Roseateles amylovorans: one gene and its partner. The protein of the gene in region 1 interacts with the protein of each later gene in a pairwise test. Links are inferred from orthologs where the notes say so. Each region holds a gene or a part of one and is shown in the gene's direction. Other genes may lie near its edges.

Region 1 (3,140 bases):
GAAGTACAAGATGACGAGCAATCTGAAGTACGCCCTGAAGCCCAGCGCCCCGTCCACGGTGCGATCCGTGTCGAGCGCCGTTGCTGCCTCCCCTGATCGAGCCCATCCCTTCCCCCGCATCCCGCCTCCGGCAGCGATGCGGCCGTGTCCGAACTCAACGATCCGCTACATCGCATCCCCGCTCTGACGGCACCGTCATTTCCAGTTCCCCACTCACCGGCCTCAACGGCCCGCATCCTTCCGACACCACACATCCATCCCTCCCCCTCGTACCTCGAAGTCCCCAGCAGCGCCTTGCGCGCCAGCTGTTTTCCGATCAAGCCCTTGTGAAAGGAGGCTTTATGAACCTGACCATCAGCGGCCACCATCTCGAAGTGACTCAAGCATTGCGTGAGTACGTGCTGAACAAGCTCAGCCGGGTGATCCGACACTTTGACCAGGTCGTGGACGTCAACGTCCTGCTCACGGTGGAAAAGCAAAAGGAGAAGGATCGACGCCAACGGGCCGAAGTGACCTTGCATGTGAAGGGACGGGAGATCTTTGTCGAACATTCGCACGGAGACCTCTACGCCGCCATCGACGAGTTGATGGACAAGCTGGATCGGCAGGTCTGCCGCCACAAGGATCGTGTGCAGAACCACCATCACACGTCGGCGAAGCGGCTGGACATCAGTCCTTGATCGCACCCACGGCGCGCACCCCATGACTCGCAACGCCCGCCACACCGTCACCAGCGCCTGCCGGCGTTGACGATGTGTCGTCCGAGTCAGGTCGAAACGACCTGATGTGAGCTCAAGGGGGCGCCGGTTCGGAGCCCGCCCTGCCTGCGCCTCTGCGGACGGCCAGATCCCAGGGTTAACCCCGAACAACCCCACACCCAGCGGCCCTTGCGGCCGCTTTTGCTTGGGATTACCCCGACCTGATGTTGCGATGCAGCACCAATGCCGAGGTTTTCACGAGGGTCGTCGCCGACGGCCTATCGCCGATGGCGACGGGCTTCCTATAATCCTTGCCTTCACCATGGACCTGCGCGCCTTTCGGCCGGCAGGCAGCTTTTCCCAAGCCCTGCCAACCGCTCGATTGGCGCATTGCCCGATGAACCGTCTCGCCGCCATCCTTCCTGCCAGCAACGTGCTGGTCGATGTGGACGCATCCAGCAAGAAGCGCGTGTTCGAGCAGGCGGGCTTGCTGTTCGAGAACAACCACTCGATTTCGCGCGCATCGGTCACCGACAACCTGTTCGCCCGCGAACGCCTCGGCTCCACCGGCCTGGGTCACGGCGTGGCCATTCCGCATGGCCGCATCAAGGGCCTGAAGAATCCGCTGGCCGCCGTGCTGCGCGTGCAGCAGCCGATCGGCTTCGACGCCCCCGATGACGAGCCCGTCACCCTGCTCATCTTCTTGCTGGTGCCCGAGGCTGCCACCCAGCGCCACCTCGAAATCCTCTCTGAGATCGCCGAAATGCTGTCGGACCGCGAATTGCGCGAACGTCTGAAGACCGAGCCCGAAGCCAGCGTCGTCCACCGGCTGATCGCCGACTGGGAGCCGCTCAAGTCGGTCGCCTGACCGCTCGAGCCCCCGACCGCCGCCCGCCTCTCCACCCCACCGCGCGCCGCCCCCACTTCGTGAAACCGACCTCCATCAGTGCCGACCGGCTGTTTGAAGAGCACCGGGAAGCCCTGCATTGGGAGTGGATCGCCGGCCACGCCCATCCCGAGCGCCGCTTCGACGAAGCCGCGCTGCGCGATGCACAGTCCGCCGCCGACCTCGTCGGTTATCTGAATTACATCCATCCCTACCGGGTGCAGATCGTGGGACGGCGCGAAGTCGGCTATCTCAGCCAGGCCTCCGGTGATGTGCTGGATCGACGGATCGCCCGCATCGTCACCCTGGAGCCGCCGGTCATCATCGTGGCGGACGACCAGCCCGCGCCCGACCGCCTGGTCGCGATGTGCGACCGCGCCGAGATCCCGCTGTTCACCACGGCCGAATCCGCCGGCCATGTGATCGACCTGGTGCGTGCCTATCTGGCGCATGTCTGCGCCAACCGCACCACCCGCCACGGCGTGTTCATGGACATCCTGGGCCTGGGCGTGCTGCTGACCGGTGAGTCCGGCCTGGGCAAGAGCGAACTCGGATTGGAGCTGATCTCACGCGGACACGGCCTGGTGGCCGATGACGCGGTGGATTTCTACCGCATCGCCCAGACCGCGATCGAGGGCCGCTGCCCGGATCTGCTGATGAACCTGCTGGAAGTCCGCGGCATCGGCCTGCTGGACATCAAGGCCATCTTCGGCGAGACGGCGGTGCGTCGGAAGATGCGCCTCAAGCTGATCGTGCATCTGGTCCGCAAGGAAACCATGGAGCGCGACTTCGAACGGCTGCCCTACGAGCCGCTGTATGAAGACGTGCTGGGCATGCCGGTGCGCAAGGTGGTGATTGCCGTGGATGCCGGCCGCAACTTGGCGGTGCTGGTGGAGGCCGCGGTGCGCAACACGATTCTCCAGTTGCGGGGCATCGACACCTATCGCGAGTTCGTGGAACGCCACCAGCGCGCGATTGAACAAGGCTTGAACGACGACGCCAGCTGACGGCGACGTCAACGAACGGCGCACGTCGCCACTCCGTCAGCTGTCCGAGCCGCGCCATCCGAGCCGCTGCACTTGCCGCCACGGTGGCAACCACAGCTGCCGTCAACATGGACGTGTGCGCCGCCTCGGTCCGCCGGAGCGCCCAGCAGAGGACAACCGGCCAAACAGACAGCGGGACAGCGAGACAGCAGGACAGCGCGCCTCAGCGCTCCATCTTGTGCGGGCAGTCCTTCTTCATGCAGTTCGCATACAGCGCGAGCGAATGCTCCTGCAGCGCAAAGCCGCGATCGGCGGCGATGGCATGCTGGCGCTCCTCGATCTGGGGATCGTAGAACTCTTCCACGCGGCCGCAGTTCAGGCAGACCAGATGGTCATGGTGATGACCTTCATTGAGTTCAAAGACCGCCTTGCCTGACTCGAAATGATTGCGAGACAGCAGCCCCGCCTGCTCGAACTGGGTGAGCACGCGATAGACCGTGGCCAGACCAATGTCCGCCCGCTCATCGAGCAAAGCTTTGTAAACATCTTCCGCCGTCATGTGGCGGCGCT
Region 2 (3,600 bases), 3.2 Mb from region 1 along the record:
CTATGTCTACCCGGGGGCGCGTCTGAACCGCGCGCCAGGGCAACCTTCCGATGACAAGTACGACAACCTGGACCTGTATGCCGCCGTCAGCGCGGGCGCGTTCTCGGCCAAGCTGTCGGTGGCTGCCACCGACTATTTCGGCCTTAACAGCACCACGTCCGGTTATGCGTACTTCAGCGCCTTGCCCGCCAAGGGCGCGTCCAAAGGCACGGCCTACCTGGACCTGAACTACGGCGTCGACCTGGGGCAGGGCGTCAGCGCCGGGCTGCATGTGGGGCACCTGTGGGTGCGTCGTTATGGCGACCTGTCCTATACCGACTGGAAGCTGGGCCTGAGCAAGGCGTTCGACCACCTGGGCGGCCTGACCGTGAGCGCCGCGCTGGTCGGCACCGATGCGGACAATGCGTTCTACCAGGCCGGCGATGCCGGCGGCCTGCGCGCCAAGCGACTGGGCGACACCGGCCTGGTGCTGGGCATCGCCCGGACCTTCTGAAGCTGACGCGACAATGTTCCGATGACCGTCTCCGACGACCGCCCCGATCCCGATGCGCTGCTGGCTCAGCTCCGCCAGCAGGAGCAGGCCCAGTCGCGCGGCCGGTTGCGCATCTACTTCGGCGCGTCGGCGGGCGTCGGCAAGACCTACGCCATGCTGCAGGCCGCGCGCCAGGCGACGGCCCAGGGGCGGTCGCCGCTGGTGGGCGTGGTGGAAACCCACGGCCGCAGCGACACCGCCGCCTTGCTGGAGGGCTTGCCGCGATTGCCGATGCGCCAGTTGGCCTACCGTGGCCATACCCTGCCGGAGTTCGACCTCGACGGCGCCCTGGCGCGGCTCAAGGGCCAGCCCGATGCGCTGATCCTGGTGGATGAGCTGGCGCATTCGAATGTCGCCGGGTCTCGTCATCCGAAGCGCTGGCAGGACGTCGAGGAACTGCTGGCCAACGGCATCTGCGTCTACACCTCGCTGAACGTCCAGCATCTGGAGAGCCTGAACGACGTGGTCGGCGGCATCACCGGCGTGCGGGTCCAGGAAACGCTGCCCGACACCTTCTTCGACCGGGCCGATGAGGTGGTGCTGGTCGACACGCCCGCCGATGAACTGCTGAGCCGCCTCAAGGCTGGCAAGGTCTACCAGGGCACGCAGGCCGAGCGGGCCGGGCAGCATTTCTTCCGCAAGGGCAACCTGATGGCGCTGCGCGAACTGGCGCTGCGCCGCACGGCGGATCGGGTGGAGGACGATGTCCAGGCCTGGCGCAGCAATGAGCGTATTGCCCAGGTCTGGAAGACCGAGGCCGCCATCCTGTGCGCGATCGGTCCCGGCGACGAGGCCGAGAGCGTGGTCCGCAGCGCGGCGCAGCTGGCGCAGCAGCTCGCGGTGAGCTGGCATGCGGTCTATGTCGAGACGCCGGCCTTGCATCGGCTGTCCGATGCCCGGCGCGAGGGCATCCTGCAGGTGGTGCGTCTGGCGCAGGATCTGGGGGCGACCTCGGCGGTGCTGTCCGGCCAGCACCCGGCCAAGGCCTTGGCGGATTACGCCCGCGAACACAACCTCTCCAAACTGCTGGTGGGCCGTGGCGCGCCGCAGCCGCGCCGATGGCGACGCCGCACCCTGGCGGCACAGCTGGCGCAGGCGGGGCCAGAGCTGGACCTGATCCAGGTGGGTGCCTCCGCCACCCAGCGGGTGAAGCGCGAGGAGCGTTCGCCGACCTTCGGATCGTCGCCGCGGCGCTATCTCTGGGCGGCGCTGTCGTGCATGAGTGTGGCGCTGGTGTGCTGGCCGCTGTCGCATCGGATCGCCAACGACAACATCGTCATGCTGTTCCTGCTGGGCGTGGTCGCGATCGCGATGCGCTGGGGCCGAGGGCCGGCGGTGCTGGCCAGCTTCCTCAGCGTGGCGCTGTTCGATTTCTTCTTCGTCGCGCCCCAGCTGAGCCTGGCAGTGAGCGATGTGCAATACGTCATCACCTTCGGCGTGATGCTGGCGGTGGGGCTGATCACCGGGCAGTTGACTGCCGGCCTGCGCTATGAGGCCCGCGTCTCGGCGGATCGCGAGGCCCGCGCCCGCGGGCTGTTCGAGCTGACCCGGGAACTGGCCGGCGCCTTGCAGACCGAGCAGGTGCTGGCGATTGCCGAGCAACAGTTGGCCCAGCAGTTCGGGGGACGCGCCTTGTTGTATGTGCTGGATGAGCAGGAGCAACTGCAGCCGTCTCCCGCGCAGCACCCCATGCCGCCTGGCGAGCAGCCGGATGCCGGCACCGCGCGCTGGGCCCTGGACCATGAACAGGCGGCCGGCCTGGGCACCGACACCCTGCCGGGCAGCCACTGGTTCTACCTGCCGCTGCGGGCGCCGATGCGCAGCCGCGGCGTGCTGGCGCTGCGCCCCGGCCAGGCGGGCGCGCTGATGCTGCCGGAACGACGCGCCCAGTTGGACACAGCGGCGCGCATCGTCGGGCAAGCCCTGGAGCGGGTGCATTACGTGGAGGTGGCGCAGGGCGCCTTGCTGCAGATCGAGTCGGAGCGGCTGCGCAACTCGCTGCTGTCGGCGCTCTCTCATGACCTGCGCACGCCGCTGTCGGCCCTGCAGGGACTGGCCGAAACCCTGGCGCAGCGTCCGGGGCTGGAGGCGGGCGTCGCGGACGCGGCCCAGGCGATCCAGCAGCAGTCGCTGCGCATCAATGCGATGGTGCACAACCTGCTCGACATGGCGCGGCTGCAGAGTGGCGCCTTGAAGTTGAATCGCCAATGGCAGCCGATCGATGAAGTGGTCGGCAGCAGCCTGCAGCTGATGGGCACCGCGCTGGCGCGCCATCGGGTGCGGCTGGACGTGCCGGCCGCCTTGCCGTTGGTGGAACTCGATGCCACGCTGGTCGAGCGGGTGCTGGCGAACCTGCTGGAGAACGCGGCCAAATACACCCCGGCGGGCAGCGAGATCCGCATCGGCGCGCGGGTCCATGGCGCCGAACTCTGGCTCGCCGTGGAGGACAACGGTCCCGGTCTGCCGGTGGGGCGCGAGGAGGCGCTGTTCGAGAAATTCACCCGCGGCCACAGCGAATCGCCGTTGCCGGGCGTGGGCCTGGGTCTGGCGATCTGCCGTGCCATCATGCAGGCCCACGGCGGCCGGATCTGGGCGGAGCGAGCGACGCCGCAGGGGGGCGCCCGCTTCTGTCTGGCCTTGCCGCTGGGCGAGCCGCCGGAGGTGCCGTCGTTCGACGAGGACGAAAGCACCGGCGCATCGCCCGCCGCAGGTCGCCTGTGAGATTCCGTTCCTCATTTCCGAACCCAGTCACGATCCATGAACCGACGCGAAACGATCCGGGAGTTCCAGCCTTGAGCGAGCCGCAACCGACCGCGCTGATCGTCGAGGACGAGCCCAACATCCGCCGCTTCGTGCGCCAGGCCCTGGAGGAGGAGGGCTGGGTGGTGCATGAAACCGGCACCTTGCGCCAAGGTCTGATCGATGCGGGCACCCGTCGACCGGACCTGGTCATCCTGGACCTGGGCTTGCCCGACGGCGACGGTCAGGACTTTCTGCAGGACCTGCGTGCCTGGTCGGCGGTGCCGGTGATCGTGCTCTCGGCCCGGAGCGCCGAGGACGACAAGATC

What was found.
Region 2: the proteins of ptsN (region 1) and N4261_RS11735 interact in binary tests that used the Escherichia coli proteins (3 or more experiments, as listed by UniProt). The link is inferred for Roseateles amylovorans from one-to-one orthologs.

Annotation. Positions count from the first base shown.
Region 1 is NZ_CP104562.2:5,969,248-5,972,387, forward strand. Bases 4-2,830 are described here. They hold ptsN (PTS IIA-like nitrogen regulatory protein PtsN), read left to right. Parts: upstream 4-1,095; coding sequence 1,096-1,566; downstream 1,567-2,830. Other genes in these bases: hpf (ribosome hibernation-promoting factor, HPF/YfiA family), read left to right, coding at 342-680; hprK (HPr(Ser) kinase/phosphatase), read left to right, coding at 1,626-2,591; fur (ferric iron uptake transcriptional regulator), read right to left, coding at 2,794-2,830. In the rest of the region: more of fur, read right to left, coding at 2,831-3,140. UniProt on the Escherichia coli protein: Seems to have a role in regulating nitrogen assimilation.
Region 2 is NZ_CP104562.2:2,772,171-2,775,770, forward strand. The notes cover bases 167-3,453. They hold N4261_RS11735 (DUF4118 domain-containing protein), read left to right. Parts: upstream 167-514; coding sequence 515-3,253; downstream 3,254-3,453. Other genes in these bases: N4261_RS11730 (TorF family putative porin), read left to right, coding at 167-493; kdpE (two-component system response regulator KdpE), read left to right, coding at 3,325-3,453. Outside these bases: more of N4261_RS11730, read left to right, coding at 1-166; more of kdpE, read left to right, coding at 3,454-3,600. UniProt on the Escherichia coli protein: Member of the two-component regulatory system KdpD/KdpE involved in the regulation of the kdp operon. KdpD may function as a membrane-associated protein kinase that phosphorylates KdpE in response to environmental signals.